DNA from 2 places in the Kluyvera sichuanensis genome. Region 2 is predicted to be linked to the other one. Evidence: predicted binding sites of a transcription regulator. Region 2 holds the regulator's gene; the other holds the start of a gene.

Region 1 (4,199 bases), 1.4 Mb from region 2:
CTCGGCATCACGGGTCATTTTCATGGAGTAGGCGTTGAGGGCGTCGTAGTCGAAGAAGCCTTTGAAGATATCATCCAGGCAGTAGCGCAGAATGTTATCCAGCAGGATCATTGGCTTGCGGCGGCGCGGCGTCTCTGGCGGCAGGTTGACGAAGCGCGGCACTTTATCTGACGGGATCTCCAGCAGCGCATAGTTGATCTCGTCGCCGCGGATAATTTCGACCGCCAGGTAGGTGTAATCGTCTTTCAGGAACTGGACCAGATCGGTCTCCCGATTCAGCAGGATCGGGGTGATGTGCTGGCGCAGATGCTGTTTAAAGTAGTGACGCAGCCAGCCCTGTTGGTTGACGGAAAGCTGGCGTTCGTTAATCAGGAAGATTTGGTTACGGGCCATCTCCAGCAAGAGTTCGTTGTAGAGGCCATCGAACTCTTGATCGGCTTTCAGCACCCGAGCCTGAATACGGCTCAGCAGGTGACGAGAATGCGTGGTGACGCCCTGTTCTTCGCTAATGATGATGCGGCGCTTTAGCTCCGCAAAGCGGACCTTGTAGAATTCGTCGAGGTTGTTGGAGTAGATCCCCAGGAAACGCATACGTTCAATAAGCGGGTTACTTTTGTCAGCCGCTTCCTGGAGGACGCGCTCGTTGAATGACAACCAGCTCAGTTCTTTTTCGATGTACAGTTTTTCCTGACCCATTACTACTCACACTCCGGTTTATTCACGGGACGCGGCAACGTCGTCTACTGATTATATTGCTAGCTTTGCCGGGCTATGTCCAACTGTGTCATCTTAGTATGACAGTTATCCTGATTTGCATAAAAAAGAGGGCCATAAGGCCCTCTTAGTCAGGTAGCCCGGCCGAACGAAGTAACGCCGGGGAGTTGCCCTGGAGTCGGCGTTGACACGCTTCGTCCGGGCTACTGGATTTATTCTGCTGCATAGCCTTCCGGCGGCAGCTTAATGTCGTCAAGCCAGGCGTGATTATCCTGCATCTTCAGACGGCCATTAAGGAACCAGCTCACCACCAGAGGATAGATAGCGTGTTCCTGCGCCTGAACGCGTGAGGTGATTTCCGCTTCGTCGTCACCGGCGAAAACCGGCACCTTAGCCTGCAAAATCACCGGCCCGCCGTCCAGCTCTTCGGTCACGAAATGCACCGAGGTGCCGTGTTCCGTATCGCCGTTATCCAGCGCCTGACGATGGGTGTTCAGGCCAGGATATTTTGGCAGCAGGGAAGGGTGGATGTTGAGCAGCTTGCCCTGATAGTGCTGAACAAACTCAGCGCTCAGAATGCGCATGTAGCCTGCCAGCACCACGACATCGGGCGCATAGGCGTCAATTTCATGCATCAGCTCGCGGTCAAAGGCTTCGCGGCTGGCAAATTGGCTGGCAGCCAGCGCGTGCTGGGGAATACCGGCCTCACGCGCCCGCTCAAGGCCGAACGCGTCGGCCTTGTTGCTAAATACCGCCCTGATGGTGCCTGGAATCCTTTTCTGCTCACAGGCATCGATAATCGCCTGTAAGTTGCTGCCGCTGCCGGAAATCAGCACCACGATATTTTTCATTTATTCGATGACCACACGCTGTTCGGAATCAGAGGCTTTGATATAGCCGATTTTCCACGCGTTTTCACCTTTTTCGTTCATCAGCGCAATCGCTTTGTCAGCCTGATCGGCCGCCAGCGCAATAACCATGCCCACGCCGCAGTTAAAGGTGCGGTACATTTCATGCTGGCTCACGTTACCGGCATCCTGCAGCCAGTTGAATACCGCCGGCCACTGCCAGGAGGATTCATCGATAACGGCCTGGGTGTTGTCCGGCAGAACGCGCGGGATGTTTTCCCAGAAGCCGCCGCCGGTCAGGTGGGCGATAGCGTGAACGTCGACGCTGGCAATCAGTTCCAGAATGGACTTCACGTAGATGCGGGTCGGTGCCAGCAGGTGGTCGGCCAGGGTTTTGCCTTCCAGCTGAGTGGTATCCGGGTTGCAGCCGCTCACTTCAATAACTTTGCGCACCAGCGAGTAGCCGTTGGAGTGCGGGCCGCTGGAACCGAGGGCAATCAGCACGTCGCCGTCGGTCACTTTGCTGCCGTCGATGATTTCTGACTTCTCGACCACACCCACACAGAAACCGGCGACGTCGTAATCTTCACCGTGGTACATGCCCGGCATTTCGGCGGTTTCGCCGCCAACCAGCGCGCAGCCAGACTGCAGGCAGCCTTCGGCGATGCCGCTGATAACGCTTGCTGCGGTATCGACGTCCAGCTTACCGGTCGCATAGTAGTCGAGGAAGAACAGCGGCTCGGCGCCTTGTACCACCAGGTCGTTCACGCACATGGCCACCAGATCGATGCCGATAGTGTCGTGACGTTTTAAATCCATCGCTAAACGCAATTTGGTGCCAACGCCGTCAGTGCCGGAAACCAGCACCGGTTCGCGATATTTTTGCGGCAGCGCGCACAGTGCGCCAAAACCGCCTAATCCACCCATCACTTCCGGACGGCGAGTTTTCTTCACCACCCCTTTGATACGGTCAACCAGAGCGTTTCCTGCGTCAATATCAACACCGGCATCTTTATAGCTGAGAGAGGTTTTGTCGGTCACTGCTAAGTCTCCACGCGTTTGCGATAGCAAGAAAAATCGGCGCAATTCTATCAGTCCAGGCAAACGTTTGCGAGCCTATTCTGATCCCAATTTTTACCTCCTGGTTTTTCCATTGTTTCCATCTATATATCGGTCAAATATGATACTGCTCACGAAAATGAAACCGGGTACACCCTTGTCCTTGCATCCACTGAGCACAATCCACATCATATCAATGAAACCGGTTTCTGTTTTTGTTTCAGCGAAGCCAATCACCGATGTAAAAACGGCTACAAGGGATGAATGGAATGAAGATTGCTGCCTTTGATATTGGGGGTACGGCGTTAAAGATGGGCGTTGTTGCCACAAGCGGTGAACTGCTCGATAAGGGAAAAGAGCCAATCAGCAACAGCGATGGTGACCAGATTCTGGCGGCGATTGAGCGCTGGATTACGGCCCACCCAGAGTGCACCGGGATTGCCATCAGCGCACCGGGCTACGTTAACCCGCATACCGGCTTTATCGAAATGGGCGGCGCCATTCGTCGGTTCGACAACTTTGCCATTAAAGCGTGGCTGGAAGAACGTACCGGCCTTCCGGTGGCGATTGAGAACGACGCGAATTGCGTGCTGCTGGCCGAACGCTGGCAGGGCAAAGCTCGCGATATGGCCAACTGCCTGGTGATGACCATCGGCACCGGCATCGGCGGCGCTATCTTCTGCAACAACCAACTGGTGCACGGCGCCCGTTTTCGCGCCGGTGAGTTTGGCTATATGCAAACCATGCGTCCCGGTTCACGCGACGTCCGTCGCTACTCCATGAATGAAAACTGCACCCTGCGCGTACTGCGCCATCGCTACGCGCAGCATATCGGCAAAGCGTTGGAAGAGGTGACGGGCGAGGAAATTTTTGACCGCTTTGACGCGGGTGACGCCATCTGTCAGCGACTGGTATCAGAGTTTCTCAACGATATCGGCACCGGCCTTTACAACCTGGTAAACCTGTTTGACCCGCAGACTATTTTTATCGGCGGTGGCATTGTCGAGCGCCCTGGTTTTCTGGCGCTGATGCGCGAGCATCTGGCCTGGTTCGGCATTGCCGACTATATCGATACCGTTAGCCACGGCAACGACGCCGGGCTTATCGGCGCGGTTTACCATTTCAATCAGCACTATTCGCAGCGACAACTTACTGTTTAACGAGGGAAAGATATGTCTGGATTTAAAGCTGGGTTTCTCTGGGGCGGCGCGGTAGCCGCACACCAACTTGAAGGCGGTTGGCAGGAAGGCGGGAAGGGCGTGAGCGTGGCGGATGTGATGACCGCCGGGGCGCATGGCGTGCCGCGCGAAATTACCAACGGCGTACTGCCAGGAAAAAACTATCCGAACCACGAAGCCATCGACTTCTATCATCGCTATAAAGACGATCTGAAACTGTTCGCAGAGATGGGCTACAAATGCTTCCGTACCTCTATTGCCTGGACGCGTATTTTCCCGAACGGCGATGAGCTGACCCCGAACGAAGCGGGCCTGCAATTCTATGATGATTTGTTCGACGAGTGTCTCAAGCTTGGCATTGAGCCGGTGATTACCTTGTCGCACTTCGAGATGCCATACC
Region 2 (4,199 bases):
CTTCGCTGAATTCAAAGCACAGTTCACCGATGCCGCAGTGAAAAACTTCGGTGCGGGCTGGACCTGGCTTGTGAAGAAGGCGGATGGTTCCCTGGCTATCGTTTCAACGTCTAACGCGGCAACCCCGCTGACCACCGACGCGAAGCCACTGCTGACCGTTGACGTGTGGGAACACGCTTACTACATCGACTACCGCAATGCGCGTCCAAACTATCTGGAGCACTTCTGGGCTCTGGTGAACTGGGCGTTTGTGGCTGAGAATCTGGCAGCGTAAGCAAAAAATAACCCGGCATCGCCACGCTCCGCCGGGTTATCTCGTATCACGCAGAAGGTTTCCCTTCTGCGTTTTTGTTTTTATTGGCTGGCCAGCGCCTCTTCACCGCGTGAACGACCGCTCAGGAATACCACCAGCAGCGCCAGCGCGGCAACAATCGCCCCCATCACCGGTACAAAGCTGTAACCCAGACCACCGGAGATCACTGCTCCGCCCGCGACCGCACCCAGTGCGTTACCCAGATTGAACGCCCCGATATTCACCGAGGAAGAAAGACCCGGTGCTTCGTGCGCCACGCGCATCACGCGCATTTGCAGCGGTGGCACCACCGCGAAGGTTGCAGCCCCCCACACCACCATACTGAAGGCCGCGCCTACCTGCGTTTGCGCAAGGAACGGAATCGCCAGCATGATTGCCATCAGCAGCAGCAGGAAGCCCTTCAGCGTTCCGCTCACCGAACGGTCTGCGAATTTGCCGCCGAGGTAGTTACCGATTGAGAAGCCGACGCCAATCAACACCAGCATCAGCGTAATAAACGCTGGCGTGGCGTGAGTTATCATCCGCAGCACCGGTGAAATATAGGTATAGAGCGTAAACATCGCTCCCGCACCCAGTACGGTGGTCAGCAGCGCCGACAGCACCTGCGGACGCACCAGCACCGACAGTTCGCGCTTCACGTCCGGTTTTTCACCCGCCCCGCCCTTCGGCAGAGAGAACCACAGCCCCAGGATGGCAATAATGCCAAGGCCTGCCGTTGCCAGGAACGACATCCGCCAGCCGATGGTTTCACCAAGCCAGGTTGCCGCCGGCACCCCGCCGATATTGGCAATCGTCAACCCCATAAACATGGTCGCCACGGCGCTGGCCTGCTTATGCTTCGGCACCACGCTGGCGGCGACAACGGAACCCAGGCCGAAGAACGCGCCGTGGTTAAGGCTGGTAATAATCCGCGACAGCATCAGCGTGGTGTAGTCCGGCGCCATCGCCGACAATACGTTACCGAGGGTAAAAATCGCCATCAGGAAGATCAGGGCGTTACGGCGGGCACGATGTGAAAGCAGCAGCGTCATCAGCGGCGCACCAACCATCACCCCTACGGCATAGGCGCTGATCAGCATCCCGGCTGCGGGAATGGAGACGTCCACGCCTTTTGCGATCACCGGCAGGAGCCCCATTGGCGAGAATTCGGTAGTCCCGATGCCAAAGGCCCCGATGGCTAACGCCAGTAAGGGAAAGTTAATTTTCATGCAAATGCTCCGGTTGGCCGCACAACAGACGCGGCATGTCGATAATGGGCAAAAGCATGACATCAATCACATAAAAACAGAAGTGTACAAAACAGCAAAAGATTATTGCTAAACGGGTAACAATCAGACAGGAGGGAGCGGGCGCCCCCTCGCAGAGGAATTAATGCAGTACAGCAGTCAAACTTGCGGCAACGATCAGCGCAAGGGTAATGACGGTGGTGGTGAGTGACATCTTAAGTTCGGTACTCATCAACTTTTCTCCTTTTTATCGCTACAGCAAAACTGAGCTAACTCATTTTTGCACAGTATTGCGCAAAAATCTTCACAGATTTAGCAGGATGTTGGTTTTTACTCTTCCACTTTGCGTCAGGATAAGTCAAAATTCGACGCTTATTTATAAGCGTACCGGCCATTGACCCCCTCCTGTCGTCCTGTATCGTTTTCCCGGCGAATCGCAATCCACAAAATTGCGTCAGGGTGTGTGAAGGCAAACGTTTTCCTTTCGATTTTATCAGGGGCAGGCCAGGGTCTGGAGTGAGATGGAATGGCAACTATTAAAGATGTAGCGAAGCGCGCAAACGTTTCCACTACAACCGTATCACATGTAATTAACAAAACGCGTTTTGTCGCCGAGGAGACGCGTGAAGCCGTTTGGGCGGCGATCAAAGAGTTGCACTACTCTCCGAGCGCCGTTGCCCGCAGCCTGAAGGTGAACCACACCAAATCGATTGGTTTGCTGGCAACCAGCAGCGAAGCGGCCTACTTTGCCGAAATTATCGAAGCCGTTGAGAAAAACTGCTTTGAGAAAGGTTATACCCTGATTCTGGGCAACGCCTGGAATAACCTGGAAAAACAGCGCGCCTACCTGTCGATGATGGCGCAAAAGCGCGTGGATGGCCTGCTGGTCATGTGCTCCGAGTATCCGGAATCCCTACTGACGATGCTCGAAGAGTACCGTCACATTCCGATGGTGGTGATGGACTGGGGCGAGGCTAAAGCAGACTTCACCGACTCGGTCATCGATAACGCCTTTGAAGGCGGCTATACCGCCGGTCGTTACCTGGTTGAGCGTGGTCATCGCGATATCGGTGTGATCCCAGGTCCACTGGAGCGCAACACCGGCGCGGGCCGTCTGGCCGGCTTTATGAAAGCGATGGAAGAAGCGCAGATCAACGTACCGAAGAACTGGATTGTGCAGGGTGACTTCGAGCCCGAATCTGGTTATCGCGCAATGCAGCAGATCCTGTCGCAGCAGCCGCGCCCTACTGCTATCTTCTGCGGTGGTGACATCATGGCGATGGGCGCACTGTGCGCCGCAGATGAAATGGGTCTGCGCGTGCCGCAGGACATTTCGCTGATCGGTTATGATAACGTGCGCAACTCGCGTTTCTTCACCCCGGCGTTGACGACCATTCACCAGCCGAAAGATTCGCTTGGTGAGACGGCGTTTAACATGCTGATGGACCGTATCGTCAGCAAACGCGAGACCTCGCAGTCGATTGAAGTGCATCCGCGTCTTATCGAACGTCGCTCCGTGGCCGACGGCCCGTTCCGCGACTACCGCCGCTAAGCATTACCCACGGACACCCTACTCGGGTGTCCGCAGCCACTCTTCATTTAGCGTCTCGCTATCCCCCAGATATTCCAGCAGCCAGCTTAAAGCCGGCGACGCTTCGCTTTGCTGCCAGGTCAGGCAACAGGCGGCATCCGGGAACGGGTTTTCAAGCTGTAGCGCCACCCATGCCCCGCTTTCCAACCACGGTTGCGCCAGATGCCCCGGCACCATCGCCGCGCAAAGCCCCGCCGAGATACAGGTTTCCGATGAGGCCCAGTCCGGCACCACCACGCGCTTCTGGTTATCGAGCAGCCAGGTTGTTCGCTTTGGCAGCGATCGCGAAGTATCTTCGCGCACCAGTGACGGCCAGTTGCGCAACACATCATCACTGAGCGGGCCTTCCATCTGCGCCAGCGGATGGGTACTCGCCACTACGCAGTGCCAGTTGAGCATCCCCATATCACGAAACGCGAAACGGCCACCAACCGGAATCGCCTGAGTGGCACCAATCGCCAGCTCCACGCGACCATCGGCCAGCGCATCCCAGACGCCATTAAACACTTCCTGATAAACAATCAGTTCCACGTCGCTAAAGTGGCGATAGAAATCGACAATCAACTGCCGGGTTCGCTGCGGTTTCACGATATTATCGACGGCAATCGCCAACTGCCCTCGCCAGCCGTTAGCAATTTGCTGGCACTGTTGGCGAGTGATCTGCATTTTTTTGATAACAGAGCGCCCCTCCTTCAAAAACCATGCGCCAGCGGGAGTAAGCTCAACGTCGCGATGGCGCCGTTCGAACAGGGGAACTGCCAGCCACTCTTCCAGCTGGCGTACCGTATAGCTGACCGCAGAAGGCACGCGGTGCAGTTCCTGAGCCGCGGCGCTAAAGCTACCGTTGCGCGCCACCGCATCAACCACTTCCAGTGAATATTCAGACCACATTTTCTGCCTGCAAAATTTTTGAATGCATGACGCAAATATTAGCGTTTCACAAGCCGTTATGCACTCTCTACACTCAGCGGCATCGTTTATTCATGATAAAAAGGGCGAAATTAATGCAACCTGGGAAAGGATTTTTAGTCTGGCTCGCGGGGCTGAGCGTATTGGGCTTTCTGGCTAC

The links. The regulator PurR, encoded in region 2, represses purine synthesis genes. The targets are predictions, from matches to a motif close to CANGCAAACGTTTGCNTG.
Region 1: purM (phosphoribosylformylglycinamidine cyclo-ligase) is a predicted target of PurR. The motif match lies at 2,660-2,677, and genes of this name have one in related genera.

Annotation. Positions count from the first base shown of each region.
Region 1 is NZ_CP162271.1:2,433,433-2,437,631, reverse strand. It holds gene ppk1 (polyphosphate kinase 1) at 1-696, opposite strand, end outside; gene purN (phosphoribosylglycinamide formyltransferase) at 927-1,565, opposite strand; gene purM (phosphoribosylformylglycinamidine cyclo-ligase) at 1,566-2,603, opposite strand; gene bglK (beta-glucoside kinase BglK) at 2,891-3,781, shown strand; gene AB2B48_RS11930 (6-phospho-beta-glucosidase) at 3,794-4,199, shown strand, end outside.
Region 2 is NZ_CP162271.1:1,022,527-1,026,725, reverse strand. It holds gene sodB (superoxide dismutase [Fe]) at 1-274, shown strand, start outside; gene AB2B48_RS05115 (MFS transporter) at 355-1,521, opposite strand; gene AB2B48_RS05110 (YnhF family membrane protein) at 1,682-1,771, opposite strand; gene purR (HTH-type transcriptional repressor PurR) at 2,066-3,091, shown strand; gene punR (DNA-binding transcriptional activator PunR) at 3,110-4,021, opposite strand; gene punC (purine nucleoside transporter PunC) at 4,135-4,199, shown strand, end outside.